DNA from 3 places in the Brenneria uluponensis genome. Region 1 is predicted to be linked to each of the others. Evidence: predicted binding sites of a transcription regulator. Region 1 holds the regulator's gene; each other region holds the start of a gene.
The links. Region 1 encodes PurR, which represses purine synthesis genes. Its sites were predicted from a motif close to CANGCAAACGTTTGCNTG; they were not measured.
Positions count from the first base shown of each region.

Region 1 (7,800 bases):
ATACCAGTCAGTTTTTGTCGAAACTGCGTTTTTTTAGTAAAAAAGAGGCAAGCAATGAGAAAAATGCTTCAGGCAAGACAACATTACCTCCCACCAAGAGTCGACAGCCAGGAGGCTTCTGTGACCCATGGCTTGGACTCAAGCTATATGCACCGCTATACTTCTCTCATTGATTTTACCTGCAAATTACCATTAACCACTGAAGCCAATAGAGGAAATTATGCGTTTACTTCACACCATGCTGCGTGTTGGCGATTTATCACGTTCCATTGATTTTTATACCCATATTTTGGGTATGCAGCTACTGCGCACCAGTGAAAACACAGAATACAAATATTCACTGGCGTTTGTCGGTTATACCGAAGAGAGTGAAGGTGCAGTGATAGAGCTGACTTATAACTGGGGAGTAGACAGCTACGATCTCGGCAACGCCTTCGGGCATATTGCACTCGGGGTGGATAATGTTGCAGCTACCTGTGAGCGTATCCGCAAAGCTGGCGGTAATGTCACCCGTGAAGCAGGCCCGGTAAAAGGCGGGACCACGATCATTGCCTTCGTCGAAGATCCTGATGGCTATAAAATTGAGTTAATTGAACGTTCACAGGCCGATCTGGGTCTGGGAAACTGATATTCCCTGCATTGACAGGTGCCAGATCGGTGCCTGTTAGATCTGACGTTACTGCATCCGCCACTAAAATTTGCCATAATGCGCACTGCATTTGCTGAAGACCAATAAGAGATGATGGCTGACAAAAATAACCTTAATGTCCTGAGTGCCCGTTTTCGCGGATTCTATCCGGTCGTAATTGATGTGGAAACCGCAGGATTTAACGCTAAAACGGATGCACTACTGGAAATTGCCGCAGTGACACTCAAAATGGATGACAATGGTTGGTTACTGCCGGATCAGACATTGCATTTTCACGTTGAACCGTTCGAAGGCTCAATTTTGCAGCCAGAAGCACTGGCGTTTAACGGCATAGACCCGACCAATCCTTTACGTGGTGCCGTCAGTGAATATGAAGCGGTACATGAAATCTTCAAAGTCGTGCGTAAAGGGGTTAAAGATCAGGGATGCAATCGGGCGATTGTTGTCGCACACAATGCTACTTTCGATCATGGATTTCTCATGTCCGCTGCAGAGCGTTGTGGACTGAAACGCAATCCTTTTCATCCTTTTGCCACCTTTGATACCGCAGCGCTCAGTGGATTGGTAGTAGGACAGACAGTCCTGGCTAAAGCCTGTATTACTGCCGGTGTCCCATTTGATCCTAGTCAGGCTCACTCTGCCTTGTATGATACCCAACAGACCTCAATGCTATTCTGTGAGTTGGTAAATCGCTGGAAACGAATGGGGGGATGGCCAACAGCCACGCAACCCGAGGCAGAACCTTCACCTGCCCATAGCGAAGATTGAGATTTTCAGGCGGTGGTTACCGCCTGAAAATCATCGCGTATAAAATAACATAGTGTTGATTTATTGTTGCTGACCATCTTTCTGGGACGAGTATTTTTCTGCAGTATCCTTGATAAGTTGCTGTAACTCACCACGCTGATACATTTCAATGATGATATCGCATCCACCGACCAGTTCACCGTCTACCCATAACTGAGGGAAAGTGGGCCAATTGGCGTATTTGGGCAATTCTGTACGAATTTCTGGATTCTGCAAAATATCAACATAAGCAAAACGCTCGCCGCATGCTGACAACGCCTGTACCGCCTGAGCAGAAAAGCCACAGCTTGGCAGTTTTGGAGAACCTTTCATATATAGCAGGATAGGGTTTTCAGCGATCTGGAGCTGAATTTTTTCAATTGTCGTTGTCGTCATTCTATTGCTTCCTCAAGCACGTGATGGCTATACGGTTGATCCGCCGCCATCAGCATCAGTTATAAATATTGCCAATATCACATTGACTCTTTTGTATTGTAACGATAGCGGCAGTCACAAAAAAACGTTATCTTTTGTAGGGTTTTAAACTAGGGCTATTATTAGATAATGATTGGTGAAATCTGATGCAGAAACTGATGATAATCACACCATAATTACACTCGTTAACGATTTTTCACTATTTTGTTGTAATAAAACGGCTATTCTCACTTTTTTATCGTCCCATTTTCAGGAATACTGTGGAAATCGAGCGATTGAGGACGACATTCAGTCATAATAATTATGCGGTTATTTGTTACCTTTTTCTTGTTATTTTTTAGCAACCTGTTTTTTAATTTGGCACAAGCCGCACCACACGCCGTGGCGGTTTCCCTGCATAAGCTCAATGTGGGCGTAACTGACACGGTTGATACAAGAAAAAACAAACCGTCCAAAAACACCAAAAAAGCCACAGTACCGACACACGATAAAAAAGAGAGGGGCAGTAAGGGATACTCGCTAAAAACGACTAAAACAGCACATTCCCACAGCAAAGCCACACGAAACTCAGCCGCTCATCCCAAACATCTGACTAGACCCTCGACCAAACATCGCACAAAAAACCATGAGACTAAAGCAACAGAAATCAAGCATGTGGCATCGAAAAGACATGAGCCCACACATCACAGAACGCAAGATAGAAAAATAGCGGCACGAACCAAAAGCAGAGAAAGCAAGCACAAGAAAGCACTACCCCTTAGTGTTATGCGCAGAAAGCATTACCAACACGTCAAATTGACTGCCATGAATAAGCTGCTAAAACAGATTGGGAAACCCTATCACTGGGGAGGCGCTTCACCTGCTGCCGGATTTGATTGCAGCGGATTGATCTATTACGCCTACAAGGACGTAGTAAAAATACCGATCCCACGCACAGCTAATGAAATGTTCCACCTGCGTGATGCAGCACCGATCAAAAAGAGTGAGCTGGAAAGAGGTGATCTAGTGTTCTTCCACATTAGTAATCGCGGCGCGGCCGACCATGTCGGGGTTTACCTTGGTAATGGACGTTTTATTCAGTCCCCGCGGACAGGTTCCGATATCAAGATCAGCAAATTGAGCGGCAATTATTGGCAAGAACACTATGTCGGCGCACGCCGTGTCGTCACGCCAAAGACTGTTCGCTGATGTAACATTCTCGTTAAGCTCAAGATACCTGGGTATACCGCACCGAGGGATACTCCAACTGACAACGGGACCTTCCGGTCCCGTTGTCTTTCTGTTTTGTCATGCCAAAAATGACTAATTTAGTGGCTTTACACCGTCACTAAAGCTTATCAGTTCAGCACGGCTGTAAAACTGAACGCCATGATAATGGCCAATGCACACACTGTGGTTAACAACGACATTTTTAGAGCCGTATCCATAAATACCTCCTTTGCAGACTCAGTATTGACATCCGTTATTGTAATCAGAATGGGTTTATTACCCCAAGCCAGGCAATAAATACTACCAATAGTAGTGGGTATATGGAAACTTTCTCTTAATTTGATCGAGAAATCCTCTCCGAATATCGCAGACATAATATGAATTAGCACTTCCACTTTTGCATTAAATCGGACAGAATTTGCAGTTTACTGTACACATCCTGCGTTGGTCGAAAGCGTCAACCTTGCCCTTCAGGTCTAAACCGCCGACTCTCTCCTTCTGAAGTTCTGCTTTCGTGGTCAGAAAGAGAACTATTCGCGCAGGCAAACGATTAACCATTTACTTACTGCTGTAATCAGGTGAGTTCAGGAGTCATTTTACATGGCAACGATTAAAGATGTGGCAAAGCGCGCAGGTGTTTCTACCACAACCGTATCACACGTGATCAATAAAACACGTTTCGTCGCCGAAGATACTAAAGCCGCCGTAAGGGCAGCCATCAAAGAATTACATTATTCGCCAAGTGCCGTTGCCCGCAGCTTGAAAGTTAATCATACAAAATCCATTGGACTGCTTGCGACCTCAAGTGAGGCACCCTACTTTGCAGAAATTATCGAATCTGTTGAGAATAGTTGCTACGCAAAAGGATACACACTAATTCTGTGTAACTCCCACAACAATCTGGATAAGCAACGTGCTTATCTTTCTATGCTGGCACAAAAACGAGTAGATGGATTACTGATAATGTGCGCTGAATATCCACCAGCACTGCTTTCCATGCTGGAAGATTACCGTAACATTCCTATGGTCGTGATGGATTGGGGCAAGGGGCACAGTGATTTTACCGATACCATTATTGATAACGCTTTTGAAGGTGGCTATATGGCAGGTCGTTACCTGATTGAGCGTGGTCACCGCGACATCGGCGCCATTCCCGGTCTGCAAGAGCGGAATACGGGTAGCGGGCGTTACTTGGGTTTTCTTAAGGCCCTGAAAGAAGCGCATATCACAATACATGAAGAGTGGATTGTTCAAGGCGATTTTGAACCGGAATCCGGCTATAAAGCCATGCATCAGATACTGGCACAAAAGCATCACCCAACAGCCGTCTTCTGTGGTGGTGACATCATGGCCATGGGGGCAATCTGTGCAGCTGACGAACTCGGCTTACGTGTACCGCAGGATATTTCGGTGATCGGGTATGATAATGTACGGCACTCTCGCTATTTCACACCAGCGCTGACAACGGTGCATCAACCCAAAGAGCGTTTGGGACAGTCCGCATTATCTATGCTACTGGATCGCATTGTCAGCAAACGTGAAGAAGCACAGGTCATTGAAGTCCACCCTACCTTGATTGAACGACGCTCTGTCGCAGATGGTCCGTTCCGTGATTATCGCCGTTAATTCAGACAATTTACTTATTGCTGCCTTATTTCATTAAATTTTTAACCACTGCTTCAGACTATTTATGCTTGTCCACAGGCTGAAGCAGTCATAGACTTGCTATTGCCTTATGTGAACATAACAGGCAAACAAGACATACTGAATAGTTTTACTATCCTTATACTCAGACTGCCGAACGCCTTCGTCGTCTAATTTGGATAGGTGCTTTCCATACCAACGTTTCTCTTATTTATTTCTCTGAAATAGTTCAGAGGGTAAACGATGGATAAGCATCCACCGATTCTTATTACAGGTGAAAATTGTCTATGTTGTTCCTTGCTGTAATTCAAATGGCAAGGTAGGGAGAGATTATGAGTTCGTCTTATATAGAGGAGCTGGGTAGGCATAATACGTCCTGGTTCCAGATTGTGCATGAAATGCTGTCAATGGCTGACATCACTATTAATGGTTCGCGACCTTTTGATATCACTGTCAAGAATACCGATTTTTATAAACGCATTCTGCGTGAAGGCTCTTTAGGTCTTGGTGAGAGTTACATGGACGGCTGGTGGGAGTGTGAACGTCTGGATATGTTTTTCCATCGGGTACTGCGAGCCGGATTGGAAGAAAAAATACCGCAGCGCTGGCGCGATTTGATACGGATTCTACTTGCACGAGTCATCAATCTTCAATCAAAGAGACGATCCTGGATTGTAGGGAAAGAGCATTACGACCTCGGCAATGATCTTTTCTCACTGATGCTTGATCCATACATGCAATATTCCTGTGGTTACTGGAAACAGGCAGACACCCTGGAACAAGCTCAGGAAGACAAACTTCGTATGATTTGCGAAAAGTTACAGCTGCGTCGCGGCATGACACTGCTGGATATTGGCTGTGGTTGGGGCGGACTAGCGGCATTTGCAGCCCGTCACTACGGTGTATCGGTCACAGGTGTCACTATTTCTCGTGAGCAGCAGAAACTGGCTCAGCAGCGATGCCAGGAACTGGATGTCACGATTTTATTACAGGATTATCGCGATCTGAATCTCCAGTTCGACCGCATCGTTTCTGTTGGTATGTTTGAACACGTCGGCCCCAAAAATTACGATACTTATTTCCAACTGGTACGTAAAACCCTGAAGCCCAACGGCCTCTTTCTGCTACATACTATCGGTGCCAACAAAACGAATCTTGAAGTCGACCCCTGGATCAACAAATATATTTTCCCTAATGGTTGCCTACCGTCGGTCCGACATATTGCCCAATCCAGTGAACCTTATCTGGTCATGGAAGACTGGCACAACTTTGGGGCTGACTATGATCGAACGCTGATGACTTGGCATGCACGTTTCCAGCAACATTGGTCCGAACTGTCAGCGAATTACCCTGAAAAATTCCACCGCATGTTCAGTTACTATCTGAACGCCTGTGCTGGCGCCTTTCGCGCACGGGATATTCAACTGTGGCAGGTGCTATTCAGTGTTGACGGCGTTGAAGGTGGGATACGCGTCCCCCACTGACGGATTGACTTGGCCGCCAGCTTTATGCTGACGGCTACACTATTTTATTCTGTTGCTTCTGTGGCCGGATCTTGTTGACGGTGAGATTGATTCAACAATACACGCTCAACCGTATCCACGATCGCCTGTGTCTGTGGGTCAATCTCAATATTCACACGATCACCCAATCGTTTCTGCCCCAGCGTAGTCCGGTTTAACGTTTCAGGGATAAGATGCACGCAGAAACGACTGCGAGTAACTTCACCAATAGTCAAGCTGATACCGTCAATACCAATGAACCCTTTGTGTAGTACATATTTCATCAAGGCATCATCCGACATTCGGAACCAGATCTGGTGATTATTTTCCGAAGTCAGAATTTTAACGATGTCTGCCGTACAGATGATGTGGCCCGACATAACATGCCCACCGACTTCATCACCGAACCTGGCAGCACGCTCTAAATTAACTGAATCACCTACGTTCAAGTTACCGAGATTGGTCAAACGCAGTGTCTCTTTCATCAAATCAAAACTGACTCGCGCCCCTTCAATCGCGCTCACGGTCAAGCAGCAACCGTTATGAGCAACAGATGCGCCTGGCACCAACCCTGATAACATTTCAGGCGGAAATTGAACAATGTGCGTGCGAAAATTGGTTTTTTCATCAATGGACACAACAGGAGCCGTGCCCTGAACAATACCGGTAAACATGCGGAGTGCCTCTTAAATTCGTTTAAAAAATGCAGTGTCAACGGACCATATCCATTGATACCGACTTGATTTCAACATTATCCAGGCAGTTTGCACGATATTAAAAAGAAAACCAAACTTGATTACCGAGTAAAAGCGCTATTGAATCAGCGAATTTTTCAGCATTGCAACATAATCTCAATAGAACAGAGAGAAATGGTAATTCATTGGTTTACTGCTGATAAATCGTTACAATGCCCGCTCTTTTCATGTAAAAAAGGATGATTGTCTTTCTCTCTGGTTGAGATATCTATCGATCCTATTAGGAAGGTGTGTTCGTGCAGAAGTATCTGTCGGAGGCGCGTCAATTATTAACGCTGGCGATTCCTGTCATCATTGCGCAAGTTTCCCAGACCTCAATGGGCGTAGTCGATACGATTATGGCGGGTTCTTATAGCGCAACCGACATGGCCGCAGTAGCGGTAGGAACGTCCATCTGGTTACCAGCCATTTTATTCGGCCATGGCTTACTGATGGCGCTAACGCCTGTCGTTGCGCAAATGAACGGCTCTGGACGGCGAAATCGCATTGCTCATCAAGTACAGCAATCTTTTTTACTGGCGAGTGCCATTTCTGTTGTCACCATGATAGTTCTGTATCAGGGGCAGTACGTAATCCACTTGATGCACAATGGCCCGCCGGAACTGGCCGAGAAGGCAATTGATTACCTTCATGCTCTTGCGTGGGGTGTGCCAGGATATCTGTTTTATCAGGTTTTACGCGGTCAGTGTGAGGGGTTGTCAAAAACGAAACCGGGAATGGCTATTGGTTTCATCGGGTTATTGGTTAACATCCCGATTAACTATGTCTTTATTCACGGTAAATTGGGTATGCCTGAAATGGGTGGCGTAGGCTGTGGTGT
Region 1 covers NZ_CP135917.1:2,144,679-2,152,478, reverse strand. Annotated here, with positions in the region: gene gloA (lactoylglutathione lyase) at 221-628, shown strand; gene rnt (ribonuclease T) at 743-1,417, shown strand; gene RS889_RS09845 (Grx4 family monothiol glutaredoxin) at 1,478-1,831, opposite strand; gene RS889_RS09840 (C40 family peptidase) at 2,174-3,058, shown strand; gene cydH (cytochrome bd-I oxidase subunit CydH) at 3,208-3,297, opposite strand; gene purR (HTH-type transcriptional repressor PurR) at 3,680-4,705, shown strand; gene cfa (cyclopropane fatty acyl phospholipid synthase) at 5,056-6,207, shown strand; gene RS889_RS09820 (riboflavin synthase subunit alpha) at 6,252-6,899, opposite strand; gene RS889_RS09815 (MATE family efflux transporter) at 7,217-7,800, shown strand, end outside.

Region 2 (7,800 bases), 2.1 Mb from region 1:
CCACGTTGTTGCAAGCCATAAGCCAGAATATCCGTCAGGCGATGAATACGCTGGGCAATCCGCGCCAACCCTTCAGGACCATGATAAACCGCATACATTCCGGCGATGTTCGCCAGCAATACCTGCGATGTACAAATGTTGGAGTTGGCCTTTTCACGGCGGATATGCTGTTCGCGGGTCTGCATCGCCATGCGCAGCGCCGTATTACCGGCGGCATCACGGGACACACCAATGAGTCGTCCCGGCATGGCGCGTTTGTATTCGTCATTGCAGGCAAAAAATGCCGCATGCGGACCGCCGTATCCCATTGGTACGCCAAAACGCTGGGCCGAACCAAACACCATATCGGCGCCTTGTTTGCCTGGTGCGGCCAACAACACCAGCGCCATGATATCGGCAGCCATACAACTGATAACCTTTCGTTTTTTCAGATCGGCCATCAGCGCGCTGTAATCATGCAGTTCGCCGGTCGTCCCACACTGCTGTAACAGCACACCAAACACATCTTCATGTTCCAGCGCATCCTGCGCCTTGCCGGTGACAACGTCAAAACCCAATGTCCGGGCGCGGGTGCGCACCACATCCAACGTCTGCGGATGCACATCATCCGCTACAAAAAAGCAGTTTGCCTGCTTGAGTTTGCTGACGCGCTTAGCCATTGCCATCGCTTCTGCCGCCGCAGTCGCTTCATCCAGCAATGAGGCCGAGGCCAGATCCAGGCCAGTCAGGTCTTGAGTCACCTGTTGGAAATTCAGCAACGCTTCCAGTCGTCCTTGCGACACTTCCGGTTGATACGGCGTATAAGCGGTATACCAACCTGGATTTTCCAGCACATTACGCAGAATCACCGGTGGCATCAGTACAGCGTGATAGCCCATTCCGATGTAGCTTTTGTAACGTTGATTGCGGCCAGCGATAGCTTTCAGCTCTGCCAGTGCCTGATGTTCCGTTACCGCCTCTCCCACCGCAGGCGGGCTGGGTAACTGAATATCAATAGGGACAATCTGCCGGGTAAGTGCATCCAGTGACTCGGCACCGATAGTCGCCAGCATCTGTTGCTGCTGGCTGACAGATGGGCCGATATGACGACCAACAAAAGCGCTGTCGTGTTCAAGTTGACTGAGAGTCTGGGTCATGACGGGAATTTCCTGCATCAAACAAAATCAAACGGGCACAATAAAACGCCCCGGTTCGTCTGGCGTCCGGGGCGTTGCGATTATTCGTCTTCTTCTAACAATAGCTGATATTCATTGGCATCAAGCAGTTCATTCAGTTCAGACTCATCAGCCGCTTTGATGCGGAACAGCCAACCATCACTATAAGGTGCGCTGTTAACCAGTTCGGGGGTACTTTCCAACGCGTCGTTGATTGCCACAATCTCACCGCTGATCGGCGCATAAATATCCGATGCGGCTTTCACCGATTCCGCAACAGCACAATCTTCACCCACAGCGACGGTCGTTCCTATTTCAGGAAGATCGAGAAACACCATATCACCCAACAATTCCTGGGCGTGTTCCGTGATACCGACACTATAAATACCATCACCTTCCGCCATCACCCACTCGTGCGAAGTGGTATATTTTAACTCTGCCGGGACATTGCTCATTGCCACTCTCTCCTTCAATTCATCACAAAACGGTTAATACTGAACAATCGATTTTCCTGCGCGGACAAAATTCGGTTTGGTTACTCGCACGGAGACTTCTCGATTACGAATCTGAACAATCGCGTTTTCACCAATACCTGCGGGTACCCGCGCCAGCGCAATACTGACGCCCAACGTCGGCGAGAATGAACCACTGGTGATAACACCTTCCTGCATGACGCCGTGGGTATCGGTAAAGTGGACCGGCAGTTCATTGCGCAGCACGCCTTTTTCCGTCATGACCAACCCGACCAACTGCTCAGTGCCGGTAGCTCGCTGGAGCTCCAGTGCTTCACGGCCGATGAACTGACGATCTTCCGGCTGCCAGGCAATAGTCCATCCCATATTAGCGGCCAGTGGTGAAATACTTTCATCCATATCCTGACCATAGAGATTCATACCGGCTTCCAGACGTAGTGTGTCGCGCGCACCCAGTCCACAAGGTTTAACACCCACTGCCAACAACTGCTGCCAGGTGCTGACGACCTGTTCTTGTGGCAGAGCGATCTCATAGCCCGCTTCGCCAGTATAGCCCGTCGTGGCAATAAACCAGTCATCTGCCTGCACGCCAAAAAATGGCTTCATGCCTGCAACCTGCTGACGCTGTTTTTCCGTCAGTAAACCTTGTACTTTTTCCTGTGCCTGCGGCCCCTGAATGGCGATCAACGCCAGATCGTCGCGCACCTGAATATCAACCCCGAAAGACGTAGCATGCTCGCTGATCCAGGCCAGATCTTTGTCACGGGTGGCGGAGTTCACTACCAGACGGAAATAGTCTTCTGTCAGGAAATAAACGATCAAATCGTCAATCACGCCGCCAGAAGGCAGCAGCATAGCGCTATACAGCGCTTTACCCGGTTGGGTGAGTTTGGCAACATCGTTCGCCAGCAGATAGCGCAGAAATTCACGCGTGCGTGCACCGCGTAAATCGACAATGGTCATATGCGACACATCAAACATCCCGGCACTGTTGCGCACCGTATGATGTTCTTCTAACTGAGAACCATAATGCAGCGGCATCATCCAGCCGTGAAAATCCACCATTTTGGCCCCATCGGCCACATGCTGTTCATATAACGGAGTTTGCTTTGCCATCTTTTCCCTCTGCTTAGCTGCGCCTTAAAGAGATAAAACCACGACGCAAACGTTATCTATACACTGAACTTACCACCGAAATCGTTTCGCCACCACCGCCACAGTCATAAGTTAATTTATATAATAATGATGTTTTTTCATTGATTTCAATCATCCAATGTCAGTTAATAACACCATTAAAATTATAAAAATAAGAATTTAATACAGATTAAAAATAAATTAATCGATTATTTATAGTGATTTTTATTAAAAACACAGAATTTTAAATAAATCATATATATTGTTAAAGCATTATTTAAAGTAATGCGAAAAACAGGCAAAATTAGATTATTTCAGGCAAGCGTACTTCATTGTGATCAGCGAAGGCAGCATCGTGATTCGTACCATGAAAACCAGACTGAAACATCTGATCTGCTCGCAGACACTGCCGCTCCATCGTCTCCCGCTTTCTTCTTCTGACTGCCACCCACCTGCCGATAATGGCAATTGCCGGAAGGTAACCTCTGCGCGTAAATACCATACTATTTGTAGTGGTACCAATTGGTTAAATATCGACATAAACGGGTTGAGCACAGACATCAGGCGCCCCTCCAGGTGCCTTCCCTGCCTATCCCAGTCTAGTTAACTGGACCATTCTGTATACCGGGATCACAGGTCTTTATCTTGCTGCCCATAGGGTTTGATTTGCATCAATGCCAAACAAACTTCCTGACTTGCCAAAGCATTACAGGATTAGAGTCATTGATAGATTGCGTCTTTTTCACATATAGGCACGGGTCGGTGGAGACAACAACTTACCTCTGTCGGTATCACCGACCCATCACAACCCGCTGACACTGCCGACCCGGTCTCCATACAGTGGGGAATCGAATTTTTGAGTCTGAAAGTTTAAAAATCAAAACGTTAAGGAGATACACCATGACACATAGAATGATACTGAACGAGACATCGTACTTTGGTAGTGGCGCGATCGCGCACCTCGTCGAGGAAGTAACAAGGCGGAATTTCAAAAAAGCGTTAGTGGTTACCGACAAAGATCTGATCAAATACGGCGTAGTGGGTAACGTAACCACACTGCTGGACAATGCATCGTTACCTTATGAAATATATGATGAAGTCGTTCCCAACCCTACCATCAGCGTGGTGCAGAATGGGGTTGCGCACTTTAAGGCCAGCAAAGCGGATTATCTGATTGCCATTGGTGGTGGTTCACCACAGGATACCTGCAAAGCCATTGGCATTATTATCAATAACCCGGAATTTGCCGATGTCCGCAGTCTGGAAGGCGTGGCGGCAACCAAACGGCCCAGTGTGCCGATCTTTGCTATCCCTACCACATCGGGTACGGCAGCAGAAGTTACCATCAACTACGTTATCACTGATGAAGAAAAGCGACGGAAATTCGTCTGTGTGGATCCGCATGACATTCCCATCGTCGCCATTATTGACGCCGATATGATGACCAGCATGCCGGCCTCGCTGAAAGCGGCCACCGGTATTGACGCGTTGACTCACGCCATTGAGGGGTTTACCACCAAAGGCGCCTGGGAATTGACGGATATGATGCACATAAAGGCCATCGAAATTATCAGCCGTTCACTGCGTGATTCCGTGGCTGGCAAGGCTGAGGGGGTGGAAGAAATGGCGCTGGGGCAATATATCGCCGGCATGGGTTTCTCCAACGTCGGTCTGGGGTTGGTACACGGAATGGCCCACCCGCTGGGGGCGTTCTATAACACACCGCATGGTGTCGCCAACGCGATTCTACTGCCGCATATCATGGCCTGGAACGCCGACTATACCGGTGAGAAATTCCGCGCTATCGCAGTGGCAATGGGAGTGAAAAATGTACAGAACATGTCGATATCCAAAGCCAGGGAAGCCGCTATTCAAGCTGTGAAGCAACTGTCGCAGGATGTGGATATTCCCGCCCGTCTGCGCCAGGTTGGCGTGAAAGAAGAAGATATTCCGGCATTGGCACAAGCCGCCTTTGATGATGTCTGCACCGGTGGCAACCCACGCTCCACCAGTGTGGAAGAAATAAAAACGTTGTATCAGTCTATCTTCTGATATTGAGAAAAATGCGCGTCTTATACGGAGTAAGACGCGCCGTGCGATAAGTATTCTTGTTGATATAACGACAACCGGGAATGTCGCACTCAAAAGCCACAGTAACTGTAGCAGGTAGGTACTGAATGAGAAGGATCAGATAAGCTGACTGATATTCAGATTCTCCATCAGGTAATGGTTATCGGAATAATCCACCGGAATCGCAATCACCGCAGGCCCTTGCACATCCATCGCCTGCCACAGCTTACTTACCAGCTCGTCAGCGGACTCTACTGCAAATCCTTTGGCGCCAAAGGCTTCGGCATAAGCCTTGAAGTCAATCGGGCCAAATTTCACGCCTGACGAACGGTGATATTTTTTCTCTTCCTGAATCTCAACCATGTTGTAGGCGTTATCAACCCAGATAATATGCAGAATATTGCTCTGCAAACGTACCGCGGTTTCCAGTTCCATACTGGATTGCATAAAGCCACCATCACCCGATACCGAAACCACCTTCTGATGCGGATTCACCAGCGATGCGCCAATTGCCCAAGGCAGCGCCACCCCCATCGTTTGCTGACCATTAGTCATCAGAATCTGGCGCGCCCGGAAGCTATACAAATAACGCGCCAGCCAGATATGAAAACTGCCCATATCCACACACAACGTGACATCCTTATTGACCAAATCCTGCATCGCCCGTACCAACCGTAACGGATGGATAGCAAAGCCGCTCATATCGATGCCGCGTGCAGCCAACTGTTGGCGCAGTTGGGTACGCTCTTCCAGAATGGCTATTGATGACGACGAAAGATGCAGAGGGGAGTGAATATATTCATTAAGCATATCGATGGTGATACAGATATCGCCCACCAGCTCGATATCCGGGCGATACGCGGTATCAATTTCGGCCGGTAAAACATCAATATGTATCAGCGTTGCGTTACCACTGTTCCACAGTGATGGCGCATATTCAATCGGACTGTACCCCACGGTAATGATCAGATCTGCCTGCTGTAACAGCTTGTCTCCCGCCTGATTATTGAACAAGCCAACCCGCCCGGCAAAATGGTCGAAATGTTGCTGGTCAATGACCCCAGCAGCCTGATAGGTACTGGTCACTGGCAACTGACTGTGGTGCAACAGACGGCGTAACGCCTGTGCATTCTCAGGCCGACTCGCCATTAATCCCAGCAACAAAATCGGATTTTTCGCTTTTTCAATCATGCGAGCTACCCGTTCAACATTAACCGCGGGTGCGCTATTAAAAGTCGGCAAATGTGGATAAGCCAAAATCGGACCGGTCGCCGGGTCATTAATAATATCTTCCGGCAAACTGATAAACGCAGCACCGGGACGGCCAAATTCCGCCGCACGAAAAGCATTGGCGAGCACTTCAGAAATGGCAGACGATGCGGTGATTTCAGCGCTGAACTTGGTTACCGGATGGAACAGGCTAACCGTATCCAGACTCTGATGGGTGAGCTTCAGCCGATCCGCACGCTTAACCGCCCCGCCCATCGCCACCACCGGATCGCCTTCCGCCGTCGCCGTCGCCAGTCCCGTCACCAGATTGGAGCAGCCAGGACCTGATGTTACCACTGTCACCCCAGCTTTCCCGGTCAAACGTCCTATTGCCGCCGCCATAAAAGCGCCATTCGCCTCATGACGTACCGGGATAGTCTGGATGGTTGAATCAACCAATGCATCATAAACACGATCTATTTTAGCGCCAGGAATACCAAACACATACTTAACCCCTTGCTTTTCCAGGTGTTTGACTATCAACTCCGCACCACTGGACCAGTGTTGCGGCTCTCCGTTTGCTGGTTGATCCTGTTTTCGGGGTTGATCAATACCCTTTTGTTGGCCAACATTCATTGTTCTATCAATGGGTTGTTCTCTATCAGCAACTAACTGCTGGCCGCCGGTGTATTCCATGATGTTATCCTCTGCGATTCATTGTGCTTACTTTTCAGTACCTTGCCAGCGGGTTAGCTTTCAACGGAATGAATAGCGCTATCGAGATCTTCCGGGGATAAGTTGGCGCGCAGGAAATCCTTGTTCTGGGGGAGGTCTAGCACCAATTTGGTGATAGTTCCGAAGGTAAGAACACCTTCCTCCAGTTGGTAATCAAGGATGTGTCCGCCGCCCTGACGGTCATCGGTAATAAAGTGTTCGTGATAACCAGCGACATTAATCCCCTGAACATAGGCAGGACTACGGAAACCGATCACGCTGCCCCGGCAACGCTCAAAATTGAACATGGGTTGCTGGGCAATCGCTTCTAACATCGGTTTATAAGGGCGTTCCTGGCGAGGTACTGTGCGGGTTACAACATGGCTAAAACAGCCATCTATCCGCAGAGCACAAAACAGATTGTCAGTGTCGATAAAATCGTCAATACGACGATGAAGATCATCACGGCTGATTTTCTGATCAAAGTGCATTTTTTCTGTTGGTCTAAAAAAAGTCATTACTGCAAAGGGCGTCTTTTGATAAGGCGTGGCAGCACGGGCACTACCGTCTGAACGAAGCTGGAAAATATGACTATTGAAGGCCACCAGCTCACCATCCAGATGGTTAAATGTTCCTAATCCAAAATCACCCTGTTGCAGCAGCTCCTTCATGGTTTTACTTCCTTCATAAACCCCATTAATAAGTCCACTCATTAATGATGTTTGATAAACAACGCTCTCCGGGTGGAGACTATGCTGATGGGACACAAAACTGGTGAGCTCGTCCACACAAGGATCAGCCCAGTTGAAATCTTTCATATCCCTTTTCTCCCGATCACGTTAACTTAAATTTATTTAATGATTAACTTGAATATTGGCGCGATGGTCACCAAAGTTCCAATATAGAGATGTGGCTATTTGGAGATCGAAAAAATATGGAACTACGTTACCTGCGCTATTTTGTTGCCGTGGCTTCAACGCACCATTTCACCCGGGCAGCAGAAATCCTGGGGATATCTCAGCCGCCGTTGAGCCAACAGATTCAAA
Region 2 covers NZ_CP135917.1:4,221,785-4,229,584, forward strand. Annotated here, with positions in the region: gene gcvP (aminomethyl-transferring glycine dehydrogenase) at 1-1,136, opposite strand, end outside; gene gcvH (glycine cleavage system protein GcvH) at 1,217-1,609, opposite strand; gene gcvT (glycine cleavage system aminomethyltransferase GcvT) at 1,643-2,743, opposite strand; gene fucO (lactaldehyde reductase) at 3,662-4,813, shown strand; gene alsS (acetolactate synthase AlsS) at 4,949-6,736, opposite strand; gene budA (acetolactate decarboxylase) at 6,790-7,572, opposite strand; gene RS889_RS19560 (LysR family transcriptional regulator) at 7,689-7,800, shown strand, end outside.
Region 2: gcvT (glycine cleavage system aminomethyltransferase GcvT) is a predicted target of PurR. The motif match lies at 2,786-2,803, and genes of this name have one in related genera.

Region 3 (7,800 bases), 2.0 Mb from region 1:
AGCAACCATCAACATCCGCAGGCGAGAGAACCACCTTGGCTTGTGCCGGTGAAAAAATAATAACAACATGTGACACAATAGAAAGGAAATGAAGGTAAAAATATCAGCGACAGGGATAAAAAAGGGAATACTGAGTTTAATAATAAAGGCTATATAGCGGCGATAATGAGAGATCGTAAAGACGCTGTAAGTCCCTCCCTGTAAGCTCAAGCCGCGCCATCCCTGACGCGGATGCTTTACTCCTCTCCCTCATTATCACCGTTCTGACGCTATACGTAGATTTGTCAACGCTCTGGGGGGAGCACAGTTCCCCTTCAGTTTACGGCAGCTAAGGATTTACAACGCCCAGCCACCTGCATAGAACACCACCAGCGCAATGGCAATAATTACCGTTCCTATGTTCAGCTTACGCCATTCACCAGCGAACAGACGTCCCAACACCAACGAACCAAAACCCAACATGATGCCGGTGACAATGTTACAGGTCAGTACGATAAATACCGCACACACCAGGCCAGACATGGCATCCACAAAGTCATCGAAATTCAGTTTGGATACATTGCTCAGCATCAGTAAGCCGACATACATTAACGCCGGGGCCGTGGCATAGGACGGAACCAGATAAGAAAGCGGCGACATAAACAGCATAAACAGAAACAGGACACCAACCACCGTAGCAGTCAAGCCGGTTTTACCACCTGCCGCCGTACCCGCTGCAGACTCGATATAAACTGCTGCCGGAGATGTCCCCACAAAGCTGGCAAAAATACTGCTCACGGAGTCTGCGGTCAGTGCGCGACCGCCACTGATGATCTGACCGTCTTTGTCCAGCAAATTAGCCTGCCCCGCGACGGCCCGGATAGTACCGGTAGCATCAAAGACAGCGGTCATCACCAGTGCCAAAACGCTTGGCAGAACAACTGGCTGCAAGGCCCCCATGATATCCAGGCCAAAGATCAATGACTGACCATTCGCACCAGTCAGACTTGGAAGTGCAAACAGCCCCTGATATGTCACATTCGGATCAAAGATCAGGCCGATAATGGAAATGGTGACAATCACGATCAGGATACCGCCCGGTACACGGCGTTTTTCCAGGCCGATGATCGCTGCCAGACCAACCAGCGACATGATAACCGGAAACGCAGTGAAATGGCCCAGCGCGACTGGCAAACCATCAATCGGATTCTTCACCACCAGGCCAATACCGTTAGCCGCGATGATCAACAAGAACAGACCGATACCAATCCCCGTACCATGTGCCACGCCTAATGGTAAGTTACGTAAAATCCAGGAGCGAATACCGGTAGCGGAGATCACAGTAAACAGTACGCCCATCATAAAAATGGCGCCCAATGCGACCGGTACACTAATATGTTGCCCCAGCACCAGACTGAATGCGGTAAACGCCGTCAGAGAAATGGCACAACCGATAGCCATCGGCAAATTTGCCCACAAGCCCATCAGTAATGAACCGAAACCGGCGACCAGACAAGTGGCAACGAAGACGGCTGCTGGTGGGAAACCAGCCTTCCCCAACATACCTGGAACGACGATCACGGAATAGACCATCGCCAGAAATGTCGTTAAACCCGCCAGGATTTCCTGACGGACGCTACTTCCACGCGGTGTGATTTTAAAAAAAGCATCAAGCGCGCCATGCGGACGAGCCGCATCGTCAGCCTGATGAGTCGTATTGGACATGGTGGTATCCCCTGAAATGTCATCATTATTAAAAGCCTATTCCAATAAGGCTACCGGAATAGGCTTTGAGTCAGTTTTCGGCTGAAACCACACCGTTTCATTTGCCCTTGCCAGACACAAACAAAACACAAGGCCTCAGCAACCCACTACGCAAACGATTACCTTGGTCATTGCCAAACAGCTGAATTCTGCCAGGTAATTTGAAGCGAACGATTATCCTGCCTTCATGACGTCGATTTCAACTGCTATTCACCACTATTTCGCCGTCGTTATCGTTAAATTACTCAGAGAAATGATGAAATAACGTAAATGTTATCCATGTCGAACAGGCACATCTTTTTATCGACCTGTGATGAAGTGTAGCGTGAGAAAATCATAATGATGGAAGGAATTGAAACGTGGGTTTAGTGACAACAAACTGTATGTTTGTTTTTTTGTGATTCACATCACAAAAAAGTTGACCGCTATTTTGACGAGGTGTATCTTTAAAACCGTGAACAGCATCACAAAAAAATTAACCAAACTGAGGAAGACGAAAATGAAACTGCTGAACAAAATTATCGCTATGTTTGAAAACATCACCGTAAGCTTCGGTACTTTCAACAACTAATTTTAAGATTACGTGTGGGTGCGACATATGAATATTGTCCGTGAAATCAACAAATTATTAAAAGCGTTGGGCAAGACCTATCGCGGTGTCAACCCATACGCTATCTTTCGTTAATCACTAACGTTCACCTGTTTAAAATGGCTGCCAAAAGGCGGCCATTTTTTTGCCTGACATTCACAATAGAAACCTACCGCTACGCTGCCACTTTATTCAGGCATACAAAGAAACTTCGCCAGCCGGACGCGTTTTAAAACGGCGATGGAGCCAAAGATATTGTTCTGGTGCCCGCAAAATTTCCTGTTCAATCACCCGATTAATGTAACCGGCCGCCAGTTGTTCATCATCGTACGGATAATCCTGCAATTCTGGCTGAATCACCAAGTGATATCCCCGACCATTCTCTTTACGGATTAACACGGTAGTGATCATGGCAGGTCTTGCCAGACGGCTGATGGTAAAGGTTCCACTGGTCGTGGCAGCGCGTTTCACCGCAAAGAATGGCGCAAATACGCTACCTTTCGGACCATAGTCCTGATCCGGCGCGAACCACACGGCCTCGCCCTGTTTTAGAGCCCGAACCATGCCACGCAGATCTTTACGATCAATCATCGCTTTATTAGAGCGAGAGCGTCCCCAGGTCTGCACCAGCTCCATCACCTTATTGTTATGCGGACGATACATCGCCATCATTGGTTGGCATAACCCCATCGCCCGCCCCCCCAATTCCAGAGACATAAAATGGATACCGATGATCATCACGCCTTTCTGATCCCGACCCGCATGCTGTAAATTTTCCAACCCACTGACATCAAACCATGTCCGTACCCGACGATCAGACCAAAACCAGGCCATACCGGTCTCTATCAGTGCCATACCCAATGACGCAAAATTGGCTATCAATATCGAGTCCCGTTGTGCAACAGGCATCTGCGGGAAACAGAGTTCCAGATTACGTCTGGCGATGACTTCTCGGCGTTTAAGAAAAAAACGAGAAAATCTGCCAACACGGCTGCCGAACCACATAAGTAGTGGATAAGGTAACTGAACCAGCAGGAATAACACACCAAGACCAAACCAAACCAGCCAATAGCGTGGATGAAGCAATGCTTTCGTAAATTTTTGTGGAGTGCTCATGAATATCGTCTTGTGTGCAGCCAACACCAAACAACAGTGCTGGCAGAATGAAGTATTTTTCGTTGGTTAAAGGCAACAAACCGAAAATGATTAATGGATAGACGTGTAAAAGACTCAGCGCCAGACAAACGAACGACACCATATTACCCGATGTGGCTGTCTGAATGATTATAAATAAAAGCTATATCACAATAGGGTAATAATTAAATGCTCGTAATATAGACAACATTGCCTCAGTTAAGTTCAGGACCACACACCGAACTTATGCATCGCGTTATGGCACCTCCGTTCACTTTCTCAACCTTGAAATTTATTAGATAGATAACGTAGTCAATAGTGCGTCATCACAAAACCGTCACTCACTTGCAATGTTCTTGCAGCATTTACTGCTCAGGATAATCCACTCTTTTTACAGAAAGAATGAATACACCATGCGTAGTAAATGGTTACCTTGGCTAATTTTGTCGCCTTCTCTGCTATTCCTGTTCTTGTTTACCTATTTCCCGCTACTACGGTCGGTTTTCGATAGTCTTTACGACACCCGCATGACAGAAAACTCGCCACCCTTTGTCGGTTTGGGTAATTACATCCGCTTGATGAACGACCCGGTATTCTGGCGCGCACTGCTGAATAATGCGCTGTACATCCTGATGACGGTGATACCCGGTGTAATACTGGCATTGCTACTGGCCGTCGCATTGAGGGAAAACTCCACGGTTAACCGTTGGTTGCGTACGGCTTTCTTTTTTCCAATGATTATTCCAATGGTCAGCGCCGCCGCCTTGTGGTTATTCATTTTTATGCCAGGCATGGGGTTGCTGGATTACTACCTGGCCAAGCTGTTTGGCCCGATGAATAACAACTATCTCGGCATGAGTCACAGTGCGCTGATTGCACTGAGCGTGATTGGTGTATGGAAATTCGCAGGCTATTACATGCTGTTCTTTCTGGCCGGACTGCAAGGTATTCCCCCCTCTACCCGAGAGGCCGCCATGATGGAAGGCGCTTCGCCGATACAGATTTTCTTTAATGTTACGCTGCCATTACTGCGCCCCACCCTCAGTTTTGTGATTACCACCGCGTTTATCTACTCCATTACCCAGATAGATCATGTGGTAGTGATGACTCATGGCGGGCCGGATAACGCCACTACCGTGCTGCTGTACTACATCCAGAATCTGGCCTGGGACACTCACGACCTCGGTAAAGCCTCTGCCGCAACCTTCCTTACGCTGGTCGCGTTGTTCCTCTTTTCGATGATTAATCTGAAAGTGCTTAATAAAGGGGCCCATTATGAGCGTTGAGATCTCTCCATCCGCTTCCCGTTCAGCCCACACAGTCGCATCTCTTCCTGCGTGGCTGCGAATACGCAGCCTCAACAGTGTGACGCTAAGTACCTTACTGATTTGCTCCGCATTTCTATGGGTAAGCCCATTTATCTGGATGTTGTCGTCCGCTTTCAGCGCCAGCACTTTTAGTATCAATATGGCATCACTACTACCGCGCTTGCCACTGACGCTGGACAACTTCCGCGATGCCTGGCAAAGCGCCGACTGGTTAAGTCTGTATGCCAATACGCTGTTTTTTGCCCTCGGCACCTTTTCCGTTCAGCTACTGACCATCACCACGGCCGGTTATGTGTTTGCCTGCCATGAATTTCGCGGCAAACAGACGCTGTTCACGCTGTTTCTGGTGCAATTGATGATCATGCCGGTAGTAATGATCGTACCCAACATGATGACCCTGAAACAATTTGGTCTGCTCAACACACTAACCGGCGTGATGATGCCCTATTTCACCTCCGCATTTGGCGTATTCCTGATGCGTCAGGCATTCATGAACATTCCCAAAGAGATTGAAGAGGCCGCGCTGATGGAGGGCTGCCGTTGGTGGCAAGTAGTATTTCGTGTGCTGCTACCGATGTCCTGGCCTTCCATTCTGGCGTTCGCCACAGTCAGCATTACCTACCACTGGAATGAGTATTTATGGCCGCTGATGATGCTCAATGACCCAGATAAGCAGGTACTGACTGTCGGGCTGGTCTCCTTCGCCATGGGCGCAGAATCCGGTGGGCAGTGGGGAGTAATCAGTGCGGGGACATTGATGGTATGCCTGCCGCTAATGTTGGCGTTTATTCTTTTTCAAAAGCAGTTTTTAAGAAGTTTTGGTTTTTCAGGGATTAAATGAAGGAGTAAGTCATGCTGTTAGCCCATATATCCGATACCCATTTTCGCAGCCAAGGGCAAAATCTGTACGGGTTTATTGACATCAACGCCAGCAATGCTGATGTCATGTCCCAGTTGAATGCATTAACTGAACGCCCGGATGCAGTAGTGATCAGCGGCGATATCGTTAATTGCGGCCACCCGACAGAATATCAGGTGGCGCGCCAAATACTGGGATACCTGCGCTACCCGTTGTATATCATCCCCGGTAACCATGACGATAAAACACATTTTCTGGAATATCTGCACCCGCTTTGTCCGCAATTGGGTAACGATCCGGAGAATATGCGCTACGCGATAGACGACTATCCAATGCGTCTGCTGTTTATCGACTCCAGCCGGACCGGTACCTCAAAGGGCTGGCTGACGGAAGAGACATTGGCATGGCTGGAAACACAACTCAGTACCAGCGGCGATAAGCCGACAGCCGTGTTTATGCACCATCCACCCATCGCACTGGGTTCGGCACAAATGGACCCCATCGCCTGTGAAAACGGCTATCGACTGCTGGAATTGGTGGAACGTTTTCCCTCACTGGTCCGTATTTTTTGCGGTCACAATCATTGTCTGATCATGACCCAGTATCGCCAGGCAATCATCGCCACCCTGCCTGGAACAGTGCATCAAGTGCCTTATTTCCATGAAGATAAACGCCCTTACTACAACATGTCACCACCAGCCTGTCTGATGCATCGGCTGGTCGACAACCATCTGGTGAGTTACCTCCATTCTCTGGCGCACTATGCAGGCCCATGGCTCTACGATGAAACCATCAGCTACCCGGTGGATGAACAGTGATGTCAATGTTGCGACTGAATAACATCAATAAGTATTTCGACGGCAAACCAGCGTTACAGTCATTATCCCTGGATATTGCCGACGGTGAATTTTTAGTACTGGTTGGCCCTTCGGGCTGTGGTAAAAGCACGCTGCTGCGATTGTTGGCAGGGTTAGAAAATGTCAGTGATGGGGAAATCTGGCTAAACGGCGAGAACATCACCACGCTTTCGCCCCGCGAGCGCAATTTCGCGATGATCTTTCAGAATTACGCGCTGTTCCCACATTTAACAGTAAAAGAGAACATCACTTTTGGCATGCGGATGCGTAAAGAACCCAAGGCTATCTATCAACCGCAAGTAGAAAAAGTCACTCGGTTACTGCAACTGGATACGCTGTTGGATCGTAAGCCAGCCAAACTTTCCGGCGGCCAGCGCCAACGAGTGGCGATGGCTCGTGCCATCGTGCGTAATCCACGCCTGTTCTTAATGGATGAACCGCTCTCCAACCTGGATGCCCGACTGCGCACCGAAGTCCGGGACGGTATTATGGCACTGCATCAACAGTTGAAAACCAGCACGGTGTACGTTACCCACGACCAGACGGAAGCCATGTCGATGGCTGATCGTATCGCCGTGATGGATGGCGGTAAACTGCAACAGATTGGTACGCCGGAGCAGCTTTACACCTATCCGGCCAATCTGTTTGTCGCGCGGTTTATCGGTACCCCAGCAATGAATGTATTTGAACTACCCTGCAATGATGGCAACGTGTTGGTGGATAAATGCACCATGCCGTTACCTTCCCATGCGACACAGATACAAAACGTCTTCTTTGGCGTACGACCAGAACATATCACCGACGCCCCCAACGCAGAAGAGCACACTCTACAGCTTACCGGCACCGTAATACAGCGGGAACTGCTGGGTGCCGAGTATCTGCTACACGTCAATACGCCTATCGGCCTATTGCGCTATTACCGCAAAAATCGCGGAACAGCTCCGATCACCGGCGAAACAGTCTGTCTCGGATTTTCACCCTTGGATGTTCATCTTTTTAATGCCGAAACCCGGCATAATTTATACCAGGAGATCCCCCATGCATAAGTTACAGGCACTAACGCTCAGCGTCGCCATAACGTTCTCTGGCGCGGCGTTAGCAAAACAAGATATTGATTTCATGTTTCCAGCACCAGTAGATGGCAAGCTGACCATGGAAATGACACGGATCATTAAAGACTTCAACAGCTCACAAGACAACGTGAAAGTACGCGGTATCTTCACCGGCAATTACGACACCACAAAGATGAAAGCGGAAGCAGCCACTAAAGCCGGCCAGCCTCCTGCATTG
Region 3 covers NZ_CP135917.1:4,149,696-4,157,495, forward strand. Annotated here, with positions in the region: gene RS889_RS19220 (NCS2 family permease) at 337-1,704, opposite strand; gene lpxP (kdo(2)-lipid IV(A) palmitoleoyltransferase) at 2,525-3,448, opposite strand; gene RS889_RS19230 (carbohydrate ABC transporter permease) at 3,880-4,752, shown strand; gene RS889_RS19235 (carbohydrate ABC transporter permease) at 4,742-5,635, shown strand; gene RS889_RS19240 (phosphodiesterase) at 5,647-6,471, shown strand; gene RS889_RS19245 (ABC transporter ATP-binding protein) at 6,477-7,556, shown strand; gene RS889_RS19250 (ABC transporter substrate-binding protein) at 7,549-7,800, shown strand, end outside.
Region 3: RS889_RS19220 (NCS2 family permease) is a predicted target of PurR. The motif match lies at 1,852-1,869, and genes of this name have one in related genera.